One region of the Undibacterium sp. Ji42W genome, then DNA from elsewhere that is predicted to be linked to it. Evidence: predicted binding sites of a transcription regulator. Region 1 holds the regulator's gene; the other holds the start of a gene.
What was found. Region 1 encodes HrcA, which represses chaperone genes, less so after heat shock. Its sites were predicted from a motif close to TTAGCACTCNNNNNNNNNGAGTGCTAA; they were not measured.
Positions count from the first base shown of each region.

Region 2: the regulator HrcA is predicted to act here: its motif matches at 2,141-2,167, upstream of rpoH (RNA polymerase sigma factor RpoH).

Region 1 is NZ_JBMPOV010000005.1:234,034-238,245, forward strand. It holds gene recN (DNA repair protein RecN) at 1-132, opposite strand, end outside; gene ACO0LG_RS13010 (NAD kinase) at 256-1,149, opposite strand; gene ACO0LG_RS13015 (HAD family hydrolase) at 1,225-1,911, shown strand; gene hrcA (heat-inducible transcriptional repressor HrcA) at 1,956-2,987, shown strand; gene ACO0LG_RS13025 (response regulator) at 3,065-3,448, shown strand; gene fur (ferric iron uptake transcriptional regulator) at 3,519-3,947, opposite strand; gene ACO0LG_RS13035 (outer membrane protein assembly factor BamE) at 4,023-4,212, shown strand, end outside.
Region 2 is NZ_JBMPOV010000006.1:247,486-251,697, forward strand. It holds gene cyoE (heme o synthase) at 1-439, shown strand, start outside; gene ACO0LG_RS15180 (SCO family protein) at 463-1,026, shown strand; gene rpoH (RNA polymerase sigma factor RpoH) at 1,180-2,076, opposite strand; gene ACO0LG_RS15190 (cell division protein FtsX) at 2,447-3,361, opposite strand; gene ACO0LG_RS15195 (cell division ATP-binding protein FtsE) at 3,393-4,067, opposite strand; gene ftsY (signal recognition particle-docking protein FtsY) at 4,095-4,212, opposite strand, start outside.

The DNA.
Region 1 (4,212 bases):
CAGGGTCAGGGCATCGATGAGGATGGATTTACCGGCACCGGTTTCTCCGGTCAGCACACTAAAGCCAGAGGAAAATTCAAGTTCCAGCGTATCAACAATGACAAAATCACGAATGGCAAGCGTGCGCAACATAATGGGCTGACATGAAGGAGTTTGTTAAGAAAACAGGGCTGGTCAAGATGCCCCTGCATAGCGAAATCGCTATTCTAGCAACAGCCTGTGACTTCTGTGTTCGTAAGAGTGGGTGGGTTAAAACTAATTCAGCGCACCCTCTACCGATGGATATTCATTCCAGTGCAGTTTCTCGCGCAAGGTGTTGTAATAATTCCAGCCGGGAGGATGCAGGAATGTCACCGTATGAGCAGATCGGTTGACGATAATCCTGTCCTGATGCTGCAGGCTGGCAAAGTTTTGCATATCAAAATTCAGGCTGATATCGCGCCCGGCCACGATGGTGATAACGATTTCGCTACTGTCTGGCAAAACAATCGGCCGGTTCGACAAGGCATGCGGGGCGATCGGCACCATCGCAATACCGGATAAACTAGGGTGCAGCAAAGGGCCGCCGGCAGAAAGCGCATAGGCCGTGGAACCTGTCGGCGTCGAGACGATAAGACCGTCCGAGCGCTGGTTGTACATGAAATGCCCATCTACCTCGACACGTAATTCCACCATGCCTGAGCCTGCGCCACGCGAGACCACAATGTCATTGAAGGCAACACCACTGAAAATCTGGTTGCCGTCGCGCGTCACGATCGCCTGCAGCAGGCTGCGGCGCTCGGAGACATATTTGCCATCCAGCATTTCTGTAATGACAGGGATCATGCGGTCAAGCGCGATATCGGTGATGAAACCCAGCCTGCCCTGGTTGATACCGATCAGGGGAATATTATAGGGGGCCAGTTGCCGTGCTATGCCCAGCATGGTGCCATCACCACCCACTACGATGGCAACATCTGCCAGTTTGCCTATCTCAGGCACCGGCATGCTGCTGAATTCGCTTAATTGCAGGTATTGCGCCGTTTCTGACTCGATGACGACGCGGTGTCCTGCGGCCGCGAGAAAATTGGCCAGTTCCTGAATTGAGTCCGCAATGCCTGAGGCATTAGATTTTCCAACAAGTGCAATGGTTTTAGCCTGTACTGTCATAAACAAAGGTAGGGTGACATGATGGCTAAGATTAGAACATAATTAGGACATCAACGAATGGAATGAGTGCTCTTTATGGCAATTAAAGCAGTTTTGCTGGATCTGGATGATACTTTGTGGCCGGTTGCACCGGTAATTCGCCATGCTGAATCAGCATTGCAGCAATGGATGCATGAACATGCGCCCGCCGTGGCGCAAAATTACAATGTGGAAAAACTGCGTGAGCGCAGGAATGTGCTGGTAGCGAGTGACCAGCGTTTTCAATACGACTTATGGGCCTTGCGCCATACCTTGCTCAAACAGGTGTTTGATGAACATGGGGTGGCAGCCGAAAAAGCCGACCAGGCCATGGCGGTATTTGCCGACGCCAGGAACAAAGTGGACTTGTACAGTGACGTCAAACCGGCATTGCAGGCTTTGCAAGAAAAACTGCTGCTGGGAACAGTCTCAAACGGTTTTGCCGATTTGCAGGCGATAGGGCTGGCGCATCACTTCAAGGTGTCGATCGCTGCCTTTCGCTTTGGCTGTGCCAAGCCTGATCCCAGGATATTTCTGGCTGCTTGCCAGGAGCTGGGCCTGGAACCTGCCGAGGTCTTGTATGTGGGTGATGATTTATTGCTTGATGTACAAGGCGCGCAACGGGCAGGATTAAAAGGCGGCTGGATGAACAGGCAGGCTTTAAAAATTGAAGATGAGCGCCATCTTCATATCAAGCCGGATGCAGAATTTGCCAATCTGCATGACCTGACTCTATGGCTATGAATTTTTCTATGTTCATGTCAGTCATGAACGCATAAAATGAAACCATGCAACTAGATATCCGCGCACAAACTTTATTAAAAGCCCTGGTCGAGCGTTATATTGCTGACGGCCAGCCTGTGGGTTCCCGCGCCTTGTCCAAAATATCCGGCCTGGAATTATCCCCGGCGACGATACGCAATGTCATGGCCGACCTTGAAGAAATGGGCTTTGTGGCCAGCCCGCATACTTCTGCGGGCCGTATCCCTACGCCCAGGGGCTATCGCGTCTTTGTTGATACCTTGCTGACTGTACAAGATGTGAATGGCGCAGGCATGGATTCCCGGTTGCAGTCCAGCATGCAATCAAATATGAATGCACAGTCTCCGCAAAAACTAATTGCGAATGCGGCGCAGATATTATCGTCGTTGTCACAATTTGCCGGTGTCGTCATGACGCCGCGTACCGAGTCGATTTTCCAGCAGGTAGAATTCTTGCGCCTGTCAGAAAAACGTATCTTGCTGGTGGTGGTGGCACCTGGCGGCGAAGTGCATAACCGGCTGCTGTTGACCGATGTTGATTACACACCAACTCAGTTGGTGCAGGCAGCCAATTATTTGAACCAGAATTTTGGTGGCCTGAGCTTTACCGACGCACGCACCCGTATTAATAGCGAGCTGCGGGAATTGCAAAATGACATGACCAGACTCATGCAGGCGGCAGTAGAAGCGGGCAGCAATGCCATGGATGAAGATAATGACGAGGTAGTTATCTCTGGTGAACGCAATTTGCTGAATGTGCAGGACCTGTCTTCGAACATGAGTTCTTTGCGCAAACTGTTCGATATGTTCGAGCAAAAAAATAGCCTCATGCAGTTACTCGATGTGTCGAGCAAGGCAACCGGGGTACAGATATTCATCGGCGGTGAATCACAACTGGTACCCATGGAAGAAATGAGTATCGTCACCGCGCCTTATGGAGTCAATGGCAAGATAGTTGGCACCCTGGGTGTTATCGGCCCTACCCGCATGGCGTATGAAAGAGTTATTCCCATCGTAGACATCACTGCAAAATTATTATCTAATGCACTTAGTCAGTAATAAACCATTAAGATACAGTCTGAAGTAGCGAAGCAAAAAAGAAAATAAGCAAACATTGATGCGCATACAGGGTTGCTATGGACAAGAAAAACGCAAAGATTTTATTGATTGATGATAATGATGTCACCCGCGAGGTGCTCAGGGTCATACTGCGCAGTGAGGGATATAACGTCGTTGGTGAGGCTACCGACGGCGGTACCGGCCTGGAAATGGCGGTGAAACTGAAACCTGATCTGATCTTGCTCGATATCGTCATGCCCAAAATCAGCGGCACTGAAATCCTGCCCCGCATACGTGAATTGTTGCCAGATTCAAGAGTGTTGATGGTCACCGCCAATAAAGACCAGGATACGATTACGGAAGTAGTCAAGAACGGCATCCATGGCTATATTCTCAAGCCATTCAATGCGCAAAAAATCATAGATACAGTCGAAGCCGTGGTGTCCAAGATCAATAAGTAGGCTGGATCGCACACGGGGCACTCATGGCCCGGTGCGCTTGCGAAGCTACAGTGGCGGTTTTGTCCTTGCTTCAAGTCTTGTGTTCGCAATTAGGCTTGGTGCAATTGCCATAAATCGCCAGCGCATGTTCGGCGATTTTAAAGCCACGTTCCAGCGCAACGGTTTGCTGGCGGTGTTCAATTTCTTCATCAAAAAATTCTTCTACACGGCCACAGTCCAGGCAGACCAGATGGTCATGATGTGAACCCTCGTTCAATTCAAAAATGGCTTTGCCAGTCTCAAAATGATTGCGGTTTAACAGGCCAGCCTGTTCAAACTGGGTCAGGACTCGGTATACAGTTGCCAGACCGACATCCATATTTTCATTTAGCAGGATCTTATATACATCTTCTGCTGTCAGATGACGAACCTTGCTGCTCTGGAAGATTTCCAGGATTTTCAGGCGGGGCAGAGTGGCTTTCAGACCGCTGGCTTTGAGGTTTGGGGAGCTGTTTGTCATGTTTTCGATCAAAAATTTGCTATCTGCTTTATGATATCGGGTTTTAGGGCTTGTTGCTCAATTAAGAGGTTATCTATGCAACTGTTGTTTTCAGAATTAACACGGAAGAAGATGAGCCGCGTTGCGGGTCTGGTTTTGCTGGCTGGTCTGACAGCATGTTCCTCACCTATTCCGCTGTTGTCATCGGCTGACAGGACTTCAGTATATGCAACATCCAGCGCACCGAGTGACGCAAATGGTGCACAAGTGGTGGAGCCTACTGGTT
Region 2 (4,212 bases), on a different contig from region 1:
GTCAGGGGCCATGCCGCCGGCGCTGGGTTGGGCGGCGGTGGCAAACGATGTGCCCATGCAGGCCTGGTTGCTGGTGTTGATCATCTTTGTCTGGACGCCACCGCATTTCTGGGCGCTGGCCATGTACAGGCGCGATGATTATGCACGTTCCGGCCTGCCGATGTTGCCGATTACGCATGGCCTGGAATTTACCCGCTTCCACATCTGGCTGTATACGATAGCGCTGTTTGCCACCACCATGCTGCCCTATGCGGTGCATATGAGCGGTCTGATTTACCTGGTCAGCGCGATCATCCTGGGGCTGATTTTCCTCTGGTATGCATGGCGTATTTACAAACACTATGACGATATACTGGCACGCAAGACTTTTGCCTATTCCATTATCTACCTGTCCCTGCTGTTTGCAGCCTTGTTGATTGATCACTATATCAAGCTATGAAAATTCTGAATCATCTGGCCTGCATGCTGATGGCGCTGAGTTTGCTGGGCTTATCTGGCTGCATGCCTGCGCAGGAAAAATTCAATAACACTGACCTGACCGGCCTCGATTATGCCAAAGATTTTGCGCTGACAGATCACAATGGCAAGGCACGCAGCCTGGCAGACTTCAAGGGTAAGGCGGTAGTCATCTTTTTTGGCTACACCCAATGCCCGGATGTTTGCCCGACGACGATGGCAGAAATGGCGAGTGTCATGAAATTGCTGGGTCCTGATGCTGACAAGGTGCAGGTTCTGTTTGTGACCCTGGATCCTGAACGTGATACCCAGGCTTTGCTGGCCAGCTATGTACCCAATTTCGATAAGCGCTTCCTGGGTTTGTATGGCGATGCCGCAGCAACTGCCAAAGTCGCCAAAGAATTCAAGGTGTTTTATCAAAAGGTAGAAGGCAAGACTGCCAGCAGCTATACCATGGACCATACTGCGGGTAGTTATGTATTTGATCCTCAGGGGCGCATACGTTTATTCTTGCGCCATGGACAGGGGGCAGAACCTGTTGCCCATGATTTGAACATCCTGCTGAAATAAGGCGGCAGACAACACAAAGCAGGTGGCATTCATGTCACGAAACCCGCCAAGAAACCGGCCGCACGATCAACCACAAAACTGGCCACAAAGCCGCTGGATAAAACAAAAGGCACTCTCGCGAGTGCCTTTTTCTTTTGCTACAGTATGTGTTGATTATGCAAAACTGCTGAGGCTACCCTTCATTTTCTTCAGGGCTGCGCTTTCGATCTGGCGTATGCGTTCGGCAGATACACCGTATTCATCGGCCAGTTCGTGCAGGGTAGAGCCTGTACCATCATCATTTTTCAACCAGCGTGATTCTATGATGTGGCGTGAGCGTGCATCCAGCTTGGACAATGCAGATTCCAGGCCTTCGCTTTGCAGACGGTCATACTGGCGTGTTTCCAGAACACGGGTAGGCTCGTCGGACTCAGTTTTCAGATAAGCGATAGGAGCAAATTTCTCATCGTCATCATCCGTCGGTGCATCCAGGGCAATATCATGACCGGACAAACGCATTTCCATTTCGATGACTTCTTCGCGTTTGACATCCAGCGTTGATGCCAGGGCATCAATTTGCTTGGGTGTCATCGCGTCCAGGCCCTCTTTATGGCTGCGCAGGTTAAAGAACAATTTGCGCTGTGCTTTGGTTGTTGCTACCTTGACCAAACGCCAATTTTTCAAAATGTACTCATGCATTTCAGCTTTGATCCAGTGCATGGCATAGGACACCAGACGTACACCCTGGTCAGGGTCAAAACGCTTGACGGCTTTCATCAGGCCGATATTGCCTTCCTGGATCAAGTCAGCATGGGGCAAGCCATAGCCGAGATAACCACGGGCGATAGACACAACCAGGCGCAGATGCGACATAACCAGTTGCTGCGCAGCAGCCAGGTCATTGTCATGACGCAATTTGTTTGCAAAGTCAATCTCTTCCTGATGCGTAAGCATAGGCAGACGGTTGACTGCAGAGATATAGGCATCAATATTCCCCAGCGTACCACTAAAGCCAAGGGCCAGAGCAGTGCTGTCAGTTGCAGGGATCAATTGTGTCGATGTAGTTGCCATTTTTCCTCCTTATTGCTGCCTTAAGAGTATCAATTACTCCTTTTGGCACTTTCAAGCTTCTATATTAGCACTCTCTTGAGAAGAGTGCTAATACTCAGATTCTATGAAGTTCATCAAATAAATCTATTGAAAAACAAGCATTCATTTACAGCATGTATAGTACTTAGATAGATGCCTGGATGGAAAGTTGCAATCAATTCGATGCAAATTGTAAAAGCCTGTTGCAAAATCACGATGCTCAGATTGCTGCAAGTGTGAGAGATCACTAGCGACCCCTCGCGATCACTAAGTATCAGCAAGCAGTCAGCAGTATGAAGACGAAGCAAGAGCAGAATTATTGTGCGATTATTGAGCAAACAGCGCCAAGAATTTAGCTTGCGCGCGCCAATTGCCTTCTTACCGAGAGAAAAACACCAACCAGCCCAAGCAACATGCTAACAGCCAGTAGTATGGCGCTCTGTACGATACCCAACGGAGCAAGGTGAAATTCCGATGCATATAATTTAGCAAATTCTGCAATTGCCTTGTTCAACGGTTGCAGAGACGCCGCGATCAGGCCCAGTGCGAGGCCACCTGCCAGCAAGCCCAGCAAGGCACCGGTATAGTAATAAGGTTTGTGGATGAAACTGTTGGTCGCCCCCAGCAGGCGCGATACGGCAATTTCTGCCCTATGCGAAATCACCTGCAGGCGGGTGGCATTAAATACCACCACCACCACCACCACACCCAGTGTGGCAGCCAGGAACAACAAACCAAGCTGCATGATTTGTACCAGTGCGGCCAAGCGTTTGACCCAGGCAGAATCCAGCTGCACGACATCTACATCCGGCATTTGCCTGATTTCTTCTACCAGTGCTTCTATTTTGCCAGCATCATTATTCGACATGGACAATATATATGCGTCCGGTAAAGGATTGCCACCCAGGGTGGACAAGACTTCTGCCAGGTTGGATGATTGCTCAAGGCTGGCGAGTGCCTTGTCCTTGGGAATGAAATTCACGTTCGCTGTGATATTTTTTTCTTTCAGCAATTTCTTCAGCGGTATCGACAAGGCAGTGGCAGTTGCTCTTGGCGTGTCCGGGCTGACAAAGATGCTGATTTCTGGCTCGATAGACAGTTGTGAAGAGATAGGGCGTATATTTTCTATCAGGGTCAGTCCAGCGATGGGCAAGGCCAGCGCAATCGCCACCACCAGGACATTGAACGAGAAATTGCCAGGGCTGCTACGCAAATGGGCAAATGCACTCTTGATGGCAAACAAGTGCTGACGGAACCAGTTGGTCATGAATTTATCCTTGTTATTCTGTCATGCAGGATCAGGCGGCGAGTGAGGATTTCCAGGTACTGACTACCTGGCCCTGGCTTAGGTAAATCACGCGGCTGGCCTGATCGAGAAATTGTTCATCATGGCTGGAGATAATGCAGGTCACACCGGCGCTCTGGAAAGCCTTGAGCGCGCCCAATACCTTGTTGGCATTGTCACGGTCCAGAAAGGCAGTAGGTTCATCCGCCAGGATAATTTGTGGCCGGTTGACGATGGCACGGGCTATCGCCACCCGCTGTTGCTCACCACCAGATAATGCCAGTGGCAACGAATACGCTTTGTCTGGCAGGCCGACTTTTTCCAGTGCAATGCGGGCACGGGTCTCAGCTTCAGCATGGGAGGCGCCAGTGACAATGATGGGCAACATGACATTTGCCAATACGTGGCGGTCAGTCAATAATTTTTGGTCTTGCAAAATCAGGCCTAGTTTGCGGCGCAGATAAGGCAGGCTGCTGCTTTTGAGCTTGCCTATGTCCTGACCATTGACCTTGACCTGGCCTGCGGTGGGTTTTTCTATGCCTGCAATCATCTTCAACAAAGTAGATTTACCCGCACCAGATGGGCCAGCCAGGAAAATCAATTCACCGGCAGCAATTGATAATGAAACATCCTTGAGTGCATAAACATTTTGCGAATACTGTTTGCTGACGTGTTCAAATTCAATCATGATCGCGTTTGGCCTTTTTTTATGCAATTAACTGAGCAGGGCGTCAACAAATTCCTGGGCGTTAAATGGTTGCAAATCTTCAATCTGCTCGCCTATACCGATGAAATACACAGGCACAGGGCGGTTCTTGGCGATTGCTGCCAGC